One region of the Pararhizobium sp. A13 genome, then DNA from elsewhere that is predicted to be linked to it. Evidence: riboswitches for the same ligand, from Rfam matches in the RefSeq annotation. Region 1 holds a riboswitch; each other region holds the start of a gene.
What was found. Region 1 has a riboswitch for cobalamin ahead of bluB (5,6-dimethylbenzimidazole synthase). Riboswitches for the same ligand answer to the same signal wherever they lie in the genome.
Positions count from the first base shown of each region.

Region 1 (2,195 bases):
TTGCGCGGCGGTGCCGACGTATCGGATTTCACCCGGCCGGGCGCTGACGACGGCGGCCTGCGCACGTTGTGCGTTCGCACCTGCGACGGCGCCTTCTTCCCGATCTCGTCCGGCGCCACCCCCGCCGATTTCCAGCGCGATGCAGAGACTTGCCAACGCCGATGCCCGGGTGCGGAAACGGCACTCTATTACCATGCGCTTGCGACCGAAGAGACCGATCAGATGATCTCGGCCTCCACAGGCGAGCCCTATCTCGAACTGCCCACGGCCTTCGCCTACAAGACCCGTGACCGCAGCCAGCCCGGCCAATGCGGTTGTGCGCCTGCCCGGCAGACCGCCACGAACCAGAGTGTGCCGGACGACGGCAGCGGCATTCTTGAGATCAGGCCGCGCAAGGCTGACAAGACGGCAGCAAAGGCTGCCATCGCAGACCGTCCCTACGATCCGCAGAACAGCAAAGTGCGCGTTGTCGGGCCGAGCTTCCTGCCCTCCCACAAATCGTCGATCGACCTGAAACACCCGACCGGCCCCGGATACCAGCCGCAGCAGACCAACTGATTAGAGCCTCTACCTGGCCGGCTTGACACCCCAGGCGTTGGCGAAGACCAGCTCGTCGAGCGCCAGTCGCTGCCGCCAGCCTTTGACGGCCAGTTCAGGTTCCGCATAGAGCTGATCGACATAGCCCAGGCAGAGCCAGGCGATGATCTCGATGTGATCGGGTATGCCAAGAACGGCCTTGACGTCGCGCTCGTGGAAAATGCTCACCCAGCCGACGCCGACGCCTTCCGCCCGCGCGGCAAGCCACAGGTTCTGCACGGCGCAGACCGTCGAAAACGCGTCCATGCGCGGATTGTGCGTCCGGCCGAGAACGACCTTGCCGGCACGGGTCGGGTCGCAGGTGATACAGAGGCTCACCGGCGCCTTGCGGATGCCTTCCAGCTTAAGCGAGCGATACGTGTCGCGCGCGGCGCCATCGAACATCAGCGCCGCCTCCTCATTGGCACGCTGGAAGGCTTCGAACACCTTTTGGCGTCTGTCTTCGTCCCGCACGACAATGAAATTCCACGGCTGCATGAAACCGACGGAGGGTGCGCTGTGGGCGGCGGCAAGCAGCCGTGCGATCACATCGTCCGGCAGTGGTGTCGGAAGGAACTGATCGCGCACGTCACGGCGTGTCTCGATGGCGCGGTAGACGGCGGCGCGCTCGTCCGGTGAAAATGCCTCCGCCCTGACAAGGCGGTCTTGCGGTTCCGTTTGCATCGTTTGATCCCCAACAATGCGAAACCTCCCGCCGTCCGCGCGGGGCTGGTCTATCTCGTCAGGCCGGTCTTCTGACTGCGGATCAACCCGCCTTGCCGCCTTCCCAAATCACATGAGGATTCAGTGGCAGAATTCTGAAAATATTCAGAAATTCATTCTAGCAAGGCCGTCCCCGTCACAGCGTTGGGCACGTCCCGGATTTTCACCGGATTCCCGATTCTCCCGCTTTCGCGGGCACCTGAACCAAACCGATAAAGGCACAGCGGGCCGCCGAATGCAAGCGGCCCAACGTTCTCCTCACAGGGCGGCAACCGGATGTGGTGAACCGTCATAAGCGCCCCAGATCGACTGATCGAAGCAGATCACCGAGCCGGTTATCAGGCCGGATTCGGCCGACGACAGATAGGCACAGGCCCGCGCCACCTCGGCCGGATCGACAAGACGACCGAAAGGCTGGCTTGCAGCCGCCTTCTCCAGCCAGTCGTTGGCAGCGCCATGAAACTCGCGCTGGATGCGATCCTCACCTTCCGACGCCATCCACCCGATGTTGAGCCCGTTGACGCGGATGCGGTTGCGCAACACCGCATAAGCGGTGTTCTTGGTCAGTGTTTCCAGCGCGCCCTTGGAGGCGCAATAGGCGGAGATGAACGGCTGCCCGGCCTTGGCCGACATCGAGCCGATATTGACGATCGTCCCCTCTGTCTTTTCCCGGCGCATCACCTTGATCGCCTCCTGCATCAGGAAGAACGGCGCGCGCACGTTGACGGCGAACATGCGGTCGAACAATTCCGGGGTTGTATCGAGGATGGTGCCGCGATCGGTAATCGCAGCCGCATTCACCAGCGCATCAACGCGGCCAAACTGCGTATCGCAGGCAGCGACGACCTTGCGTGCGTCCTTCACCTCTCCGAGATCGGCCTGTACATACACCACCT
Region 1 covers NZ_CP149510.1:3,378,698-3,380,892, forward strand. The annotation lists gene WI754_RS16680 (DUF2865 domain-containing protein) at 1-558, shown strand, start outside; gene bluB (5,6-dimethylbenzimidazole synthase) at 568-1,260, opposite strand; cobalamin riboswitch at 1,304-1,517, opposite strand; gene WI754_RS16690 (SDR family oxidoreductase) at 1,558-2,195, opposite strand, start outside.

Region 2 (2,195 bases), 1.3 Mb from region 1:
GAAGCGGATGGAGGCATGGAAGCCGTTGATACGCTCATGCGTTACGGCTCCGGCAGCCTCAAGCCTGCGGCCGGTGCGGGCGGCCACTTCCTGGTGGGTCAGGTAGCGCTTTTCCTCGACGCTCCATTGCTGGGGCCGGTTGATGCGCCCGGTGCGCAGGAATTCGGTATGAACAGCCGTTTTCGGCGATTGAACCGGTTTCTTGACGGCAGCAGCGTCGAAATATCTCAAGTTTGGCATCGGCCTGCACCAGGATTGCGTCGGAGTGCCGCGGACATGCCGCGGCGGAAACGTTTATGAGGAGAAGCTACATTGCGAGAGTTAACGCAGTCTTTCCAAGCATTAGCCGCCCCCGATGGTGCGAAGCTTGCGCTTTCACGAGGGTTGCCGCGCCGCAATATGTCGCAAAAAGACAGTCGCTGCACAGAATTTGGCAGTGTGTGGCGGAAAAGGCGCCATCTGCCGAAAAATCAGGAAAGATCGTTGTTTCTGCTTATAAAATAGCCATTCCGGCCACCTGGAAAACCAACTGTGCGTGTGTCGTCATTCTGGAACCGGATGTCGTTAATCGGCGGCTGTCCGGCCGCATCGGCAGATTAGATGAAAACACTCAAGGTGCCGCCTTTATAGGGAGGGCGGAGAATTGGGAAGCCGGTCGAAATCCGGCGCTGCCCCCGCAACGGTGGTGGAGCGAAACCTCGGCAAAAGGCCACTGGAGAGATCCGGGAAGGCGCCGCGATGGTCCGAAAGGACAGCTCCTGAGCCCGGAAACCAGCCTTGTGGCGAAATTGATGTCTGGGTTGCGGCGGGCAGCCGGAAGGCGAACCAGTATATCCACGCGCACTCCCGGCGCGGTGGTGGTTCCTTTCCTGTCCGCTCAACCGAAAAGTGGCGAGCACAAGGAAACGAACATGGATCTCCGCAGCGAAGTCCTCCGCAAACTCAAGACCCGCCGCGACGGGCACAGCCTGGAGCAGGCCTTCTACACCGATCCCGATCTCTACAAGCTCGACATGGAGCAGATCTGGTACAAGGACTGGCTGTTCATCGGTCATGACTGCGAAATCCCGAAGGCCGGCAACTATTTTACCGTTCAGGTCGGCGACTATCCGGTCGTCATCGTCCGCGATCGCCAGGGTGCCGTCCGGGCGCTTCACAATTCCTGCCGCCACCGCGGTTCGCGCGTCTGCGCCGGGCAGAAGGGCTCGTCGGCCAAGCTTGTCTGTCCCTATCACCAGTGGACCTACGAGCTCGACGGCAAGCTGCTCTTCGCCCGCCAGATGGGCGAGGATTTCGACAAGGCGCAGCACAGCCTGAAGCCGATCCATTGCGAAACCATCGGCGGCTATATCTTCATCTGCCTCGCCGACGAGCCGATGGATTTCCAGCCGATGCGCGACATGGTGTCGTCCTATGTCACGCCGCACAATCTGAAAGACACCAAGGTCGCCTTCGAGAGCACGATCATCGAGAAGGGCAACTGGAAACTCGTCTGGGAAAACAACCGCGAGTGCTACCACTGCGCCGCCAACCACCCGGAACTCTGCCGCACCTATCCCGAAGCGCCGACCGCGACCGGCGTGCAGGGCGCCAAGGACGACCCGATCATTGCCGAGCACTGGACGAAATCCGAAGCCGAAGGCTTGCCGAGCGAGTTCAGGATGTCGCCGACCGGCCAGTTCCGCGTTGCCCGCATGCCGCTGATCCAGGATGCCGAAAGCTACACCATGTCCGGCAAGCGCGCCGTCAAGCGCCAACTCTCCGACGATGTCAGCCAGAGCCATATCGGCACGCTCCTGCTCTTCCACTATCCGAGCACCTGGAACCATATCCTGGGCGACCACGCCATCACCTTCCGCGTGCTGCCGCTCGGGCCCGAACTGACCCAGGTCACCACCAAGTGGCTGGTGCACAAGGATGCCGTCGAAGGTGTCGATTACAACCTCGAAGAACTGACGCATGTCTGGACGGAAACCAACGATCAGGATCGCCAGATCGTCGAGGAAAATGCCTTCGGCATCCGCTCGCCTGCCTATCAGCCCGGCCCCTATTCACCCGAACATGAGGGCGGCGTGATGCAGTTCGTCGAATGGTACGTCAATTTCATGCAGGATCGCCTGCACGGAGCCTCCACCCCTCTGGTCCGGGTTGCCTGACATGACGATTGCTTCATCCTTCCGGCACTTCGACGAATT
Region 2 covers NZ_CP149510.1:2,092,407-2,094,601, forward strand. The annotation lists gene WI754_RS10070 (DUF6656 family protein) at 1-240, opposite strand, end outside; cobalamin riboswitch at 597-795, shown strand; gene WI754_RS10075 (aromatic ring-hydroxylating dioxygenase subunit alpha) at 912-2,156, shown strand; gene WI754_RS10080 (hybrid-cluster NAD(P)-dependent oxidoreductase) at 2,158-2,195, shown strand, end outside.
Region 2: it holds a riboswitch for cobalamin, as region 1 does, so the genes downstream of both, WI754_RS10075 (aromatic ring-hydroxylating dioxygenase subunit alpha) here and bluB (5,6-dimethylbenzimidazole synthase) in region 1, are expected to answer to the same signal.

Region 3 (2,195 bases), 150 kb from region 1:
GGAAAAACTGGCGCGGGGCGGCGGCAAGGCATTGAAGGTCGCTGTTCCCGTCCTGTCGCGTATCGCCAATTTTGACGATCTTGACCCGCTGGCCGCCGAACCGGAGATCGATCTCGTCTTCGTCCGCGCCGGAGAACCGATCCCGGTCGACGCCGGCCTGGTGGTCATTCCGGGCTCGAAGGCGACAATCGCCGATCTCGCCGATTTTCGCGCTCAAGGATGGGACCGCGATCTTCAGGCGCATGTGCGGCGCGGCGGTCACGTCATCGGCATCTGCGGCGGCTACCAGATGCTCGGAAGCCGCGTTACCGACCCGCACGGCATTGAGGGAAATGTGCGCGAGATCGAGGGGCTGGGCCTACTGTCCGTCGAAACCGAAATGGCGCCGGAAAAGACGGTGCGCAACAGCATGGCCCGTTCGGCCGTCTATGATGTGGCGCTGGACGGTTACGAAATCCACTTGGGTCGGACGACCGGATCGGACTGTGCTCGTCCTGCGGTGATCATCGACCACCGCGCCGATGGTGCCGTCTCGACCGATGGCAGGGTTAGCGGTACCTACCTGCATGGCCTGTTTGCCAGCGACGCCTATCGGGCCGCGCTTCTCAACAGTTTCGGCATCGAAGGTGGCGGCGAAAACTACCGTCAATCCGTCGATCGGGCGCTTGATGATATCGCGGCAGAACTCGAAACGGTCCTCGACGCGCGGTGGCTCGATACATTGATGCCGTGAAGCCTCGCACAGCCGGTCTTTCAATTGACAGGGTTCAACCGAGCGCCTAATCATCAGCCATTGGATGGTTCCCGGACCGGCGTTTCGGTTCAGGAGTAAATGGGAATGTGAAGGGATGGACCCAAGCCGGGCATTCTTATCGCAGCCGACCCCGCGACTGTAGAACGGTCAGGGTTCGCCATCCGGGAAAACCGGTGTTCCGGACAGGCTGCGTGGTGCGGCCGCGGAATGGCCGGTCCAACCGGAAAAGCCACTGGAGTGGCATCACGATCAGCCGGGGCGGGACGCCTCTATTTCTACGAATCGTCCACCTCTTCGTGATGTCGAAAAACTCCGGGAAGGCGAGGCGGACCCGTTCGGGCCTTTGACGAGGTTCGTGACGCCGTGAGCCAGGAGACCTGCCATCCTCAAGGGCATCGTGCCCGATCCAGGGAGAGACACTCCCGATGCCAGCACGGAGGTTGTCATGGCTTTTTCATCCCGCTCTCGCAGCGGCCATTCTTGCGTTTCTTGCCTCAGCGCCTGCGTATTCCCCGGCGAACAATAAGGCTGGGATCGTTCCATGACATCGACGAAAACGGGACCCGTGTTGGTTCTTGGCGGCGCTCGTTCCGGCAAATCGACGTTCGCTGAAAAACTCGTCATCGCGTCGGGTCTCGGCATGCACTACGTCGCGACCGGAAGGGCCTGGGACGGGGAGATGCAGGCAAGGATTGCCGAGCATCGCGAACGGCGGGGACCTAGTTGGCAGACGCATGAGGAACCGCTTGAACTTACCGCCTGCCTGAAAGCGATCGACGCGCCCGACCGTATCATGCTGATCGATTGCCTGACCCTCTGGGTCACCAATCTGATGATGGAGAATCGCGACGTTGCGGCAGAATTTCAGAACCTGGCCGCATGGTTGCCGCAGGCGCAGGCACGGCTGGTGTTCGTTTCGAACGAGGTCGGGCTCGGCATCGTGCCGGAAAACCGCATGGCGCGCGATTTCCGCGATCATGCCGGCCGGCTGCACCAGATCGTTGCGGAGAAATCCGCGGAAGTCTATTTTATCGCGGCCGGATTGCCGCTGAAAATGAAGGGTTGATCCATGACACTCGCAAAAGCCGCCCACGGCAAGATCCCGGCAACCGTCATCACCGGCTTCCTCGGCGCCGGCAAGACGACGATGATCCGCAACATCCTCGAGAATGCCGACGGCCGGCGCATCGCGCTGATCATCAACGAGTTCGGCGATCTCGGCGTTGACGGCGACGTGCTAAAGGGTTGCGGCGCCGAGGCCTGCAGCGAAGACGACATCATCGAACTCACCAACGGCTGCATCTGCTGCACCGTCGCTGATGATTTCATTCCGACGATGACGAAGCTGCTCGAGCGCGAGAACCGCCCGGACCACATCGTCATCGAGACGTCCGGTCTTGCGCTGCCGCAGCCGCTGATCGCCGCCTTCAACTGGCCGGAT
Region 3 covers NZ_CP149510.1:3,532,165-3,534,359, reverse strand. The annotation lists gene WI754_RS17380 (cobyric acid synthase) at 1-733, shown strand, start outside; cobalamin riboswitch at 782-1,154, shown strand; gene cobU (bifunctional adenosylcobinamide kinase/adenosylcobinamide-phosphate guanylyltransferase) at 1,296-1,820, shown strand; gene cobW (cobalamin biosynthesis protein CobW) at 1,824-2,195, shown strand, end outside.
Region 3: it holds a riboswitch for cobalamin, as region 1 does, so the genes downstream of both, cobU (bifunctional adenosylcobinamide kinase/adenosylcobinamide-phosphate guanylyltransferase) here and bluB (5,6-dimethylbenzimidazole synthase) in region 1, are expected to answer to the same signal.

Region 4 (2,195 bases), on a different replicon from region 1:
CATCGATCGTGCGGATTGTCGGGTTCATCGACTGCGCATCCATCTGCACGAAGCGCCTGTTCTTGACCGCATCCAACTGGCTGGTGACCGGATCCTTCTCCAGAAAATCGATCTTCACCGCCGGATCGTCTGCCACATAGCGCCGGCGGTCCATGGTGGCGATGACGATGACGGAGGGATTGGCCTCCGCGATCGTTTCCCAGCCGACCAGCGGCCATTCCTCCTCGGTCGTCACGACGTTCCTGGCGCCCAGCGTCTTCAGGATATAGGCCGGGGCGCTGTTCTTGCCCGCGATGAAGGCGTCGCCTGCGACTTCTTTGCTCGAGAACCAGAAGACGACAGGAATCTCGCCGAGCTTGCCACCGATCGACGCGACGGCGTCGGATTCCCGCTTTTTCAGGTCGACGATCAGCGCATCGCCGCGCTCCTGTATGTTGAAGATTTCCGAGAGCTCACGGATTTCCTGGTAGATCAGGTCCATCGTGAAGAGTTGCCTGCGCACGCCATCGCCGCCATCCGTGTTGACCTTGGCGACGCAATCGGCCGGCGAGACATAGGTGTTGATGCCGAGGCCTGAAAACTGCTCGCGCTTGCCGACCGACCCTTGCGCTCCGACATGCCATTCGAACTCGGCCGCGACAAGGTCAGGTTGCTCGCCGACGACGGATTCGAAGCTCGGATCGTTGTCGGCAAGACGCTTGATCGTCCGGTTTTCGGCCTCATATTCTTTCAGCACTGGACCGACCCAGACGGCGGTCCCGGCAATCTTGTCGGCCAAGCCGAGCGAGAACAGGATTTCGGTCATGCCCTGACCGATCGAGACGATCTTCTGCGGCGGCTTCTCGAAGCGGACGGTCTGGCCGCAATTGGCAATTTCCAGAGGATAGCGCGTCGGCGCAGCCGCGGCTTGTGTGCAAAGGCTCCCCAACGCAACGACTACTGCGGAAATCGGCGCGAGGATACGGGAAAAGGCGACAAAGCGCCCGGCAAGGCGGTCGAAATCAATCATCATGGCTCCTTTCCGGGCAACCCCGCCCGGGATGGTGGATCTTGCTTTCGACGGCAGGTCTCCTGGCTTGCGGATATGTGCTTTGCGTCTGCCTTCCCGCGAAACCTGAAGGGGTTCTCGCAGTGGCATGGCGCCTCAAAAAGGCGCCACAAGGACGATCGGCAATCCGCTTACAGTTGCGGGGGCAGCCACGGTCTTGGTCCCTGTTGGGTCTTCCGCACCGTGTTCCCTATTAATCCCCTCGAAGTCATCCATCGGGGAACCGTCGGCAATGATGTAGTCCGAGCGCGGCGGCGGCGTCAAGGCGAACGACACCGCTGTCAACCGCGCGATTTTGACCAGTCTTGAAGCATCGGCGCACCCTAAGGCATCAACTGGCCGCCGTTGACCTCGATGATCTGGCCGGTAATGTAGCCGGACAAAATGGGCGATGCCAGGAAGAGATAGGCGCCGACGCAGTCCTCCGGCGAACCGACCCGGCCCATCGGTACGGTACGTCGTTGCGCATCAAGCATTTCAGGGCTGGTGTAGCGTTCGTGGAACGGCGTCGAGATGATGCCAGGTGCCACGGCGTTGACGCGGATGCCGTCGCCGACGAATTCCTTGGCGTGGCCGCGGGTGATGGTCGATACGAAGCCTTTGGCGGCCGCGTAGAGAATGGCCCCATTGCCGCCGCCATTGCGGGCGGCGATCGACGTCGTGTTGATGATGAAACCGCCCTGTTTGCGCAGCCACACATGTGCGGCCCGTGTCGCGGCGAGCACCGAACGGGCGTTCAGATCCATCACACGTTGGTAGTGCGCATCGCTCATTTCGGCAGTCGCGACGCGACCGAGCATGCCACCGGCATTGTTGATCAGCCCGTCAAGCCGGCCAAAATGACCCGCTGCCTCCTCGACCACCCGTTCAGTCACCCCATCCGCAGATAAGTCGCCCTGGACAAGCAGCGCCTTGCCGCCCGCGGCCTCGACGTTCGCCAGCAGTTCGGTTGCCGCCTGGCGGCTCTCATTGTAGTGGATCGCGACGCTTGCGCCCTGGGCAGAAAACGCGCGCACCAGCGCCGCGCCGATGCCGGTCGATGCACCGGTGATCAGAACTGCTTTTCCGTCGAGATCGGGGATCCGGATCCCCTGCCATTTGTTCAGCTCGCCAGCCATGCGTCGCCCTCGGTTTCCGGCCCACGTCA
Region 4 covers NZ_CP149512.1:172,921-175,115, reverse strand. The annotation lists gene WI754_RS29495 (ABC transporter substrate-binding protein) at 1-1,009, opposite strand, end outside; cobalamin riboswitch at 1,044-1,291, opposite strand; gene WI754_RS29490 (SDR family oxidoreductase) at 1,372-2,166, opposite strand.
Region 4: it holds a riboswitch for cobalamin, as region 1 does, so the genes downstream of both, WI754_RS29495 (ABC transporter substrate-binding protein) here and bluB (5,6-dimethylbenzimidazole synthase) in region 1, are expected to answer to the same signal.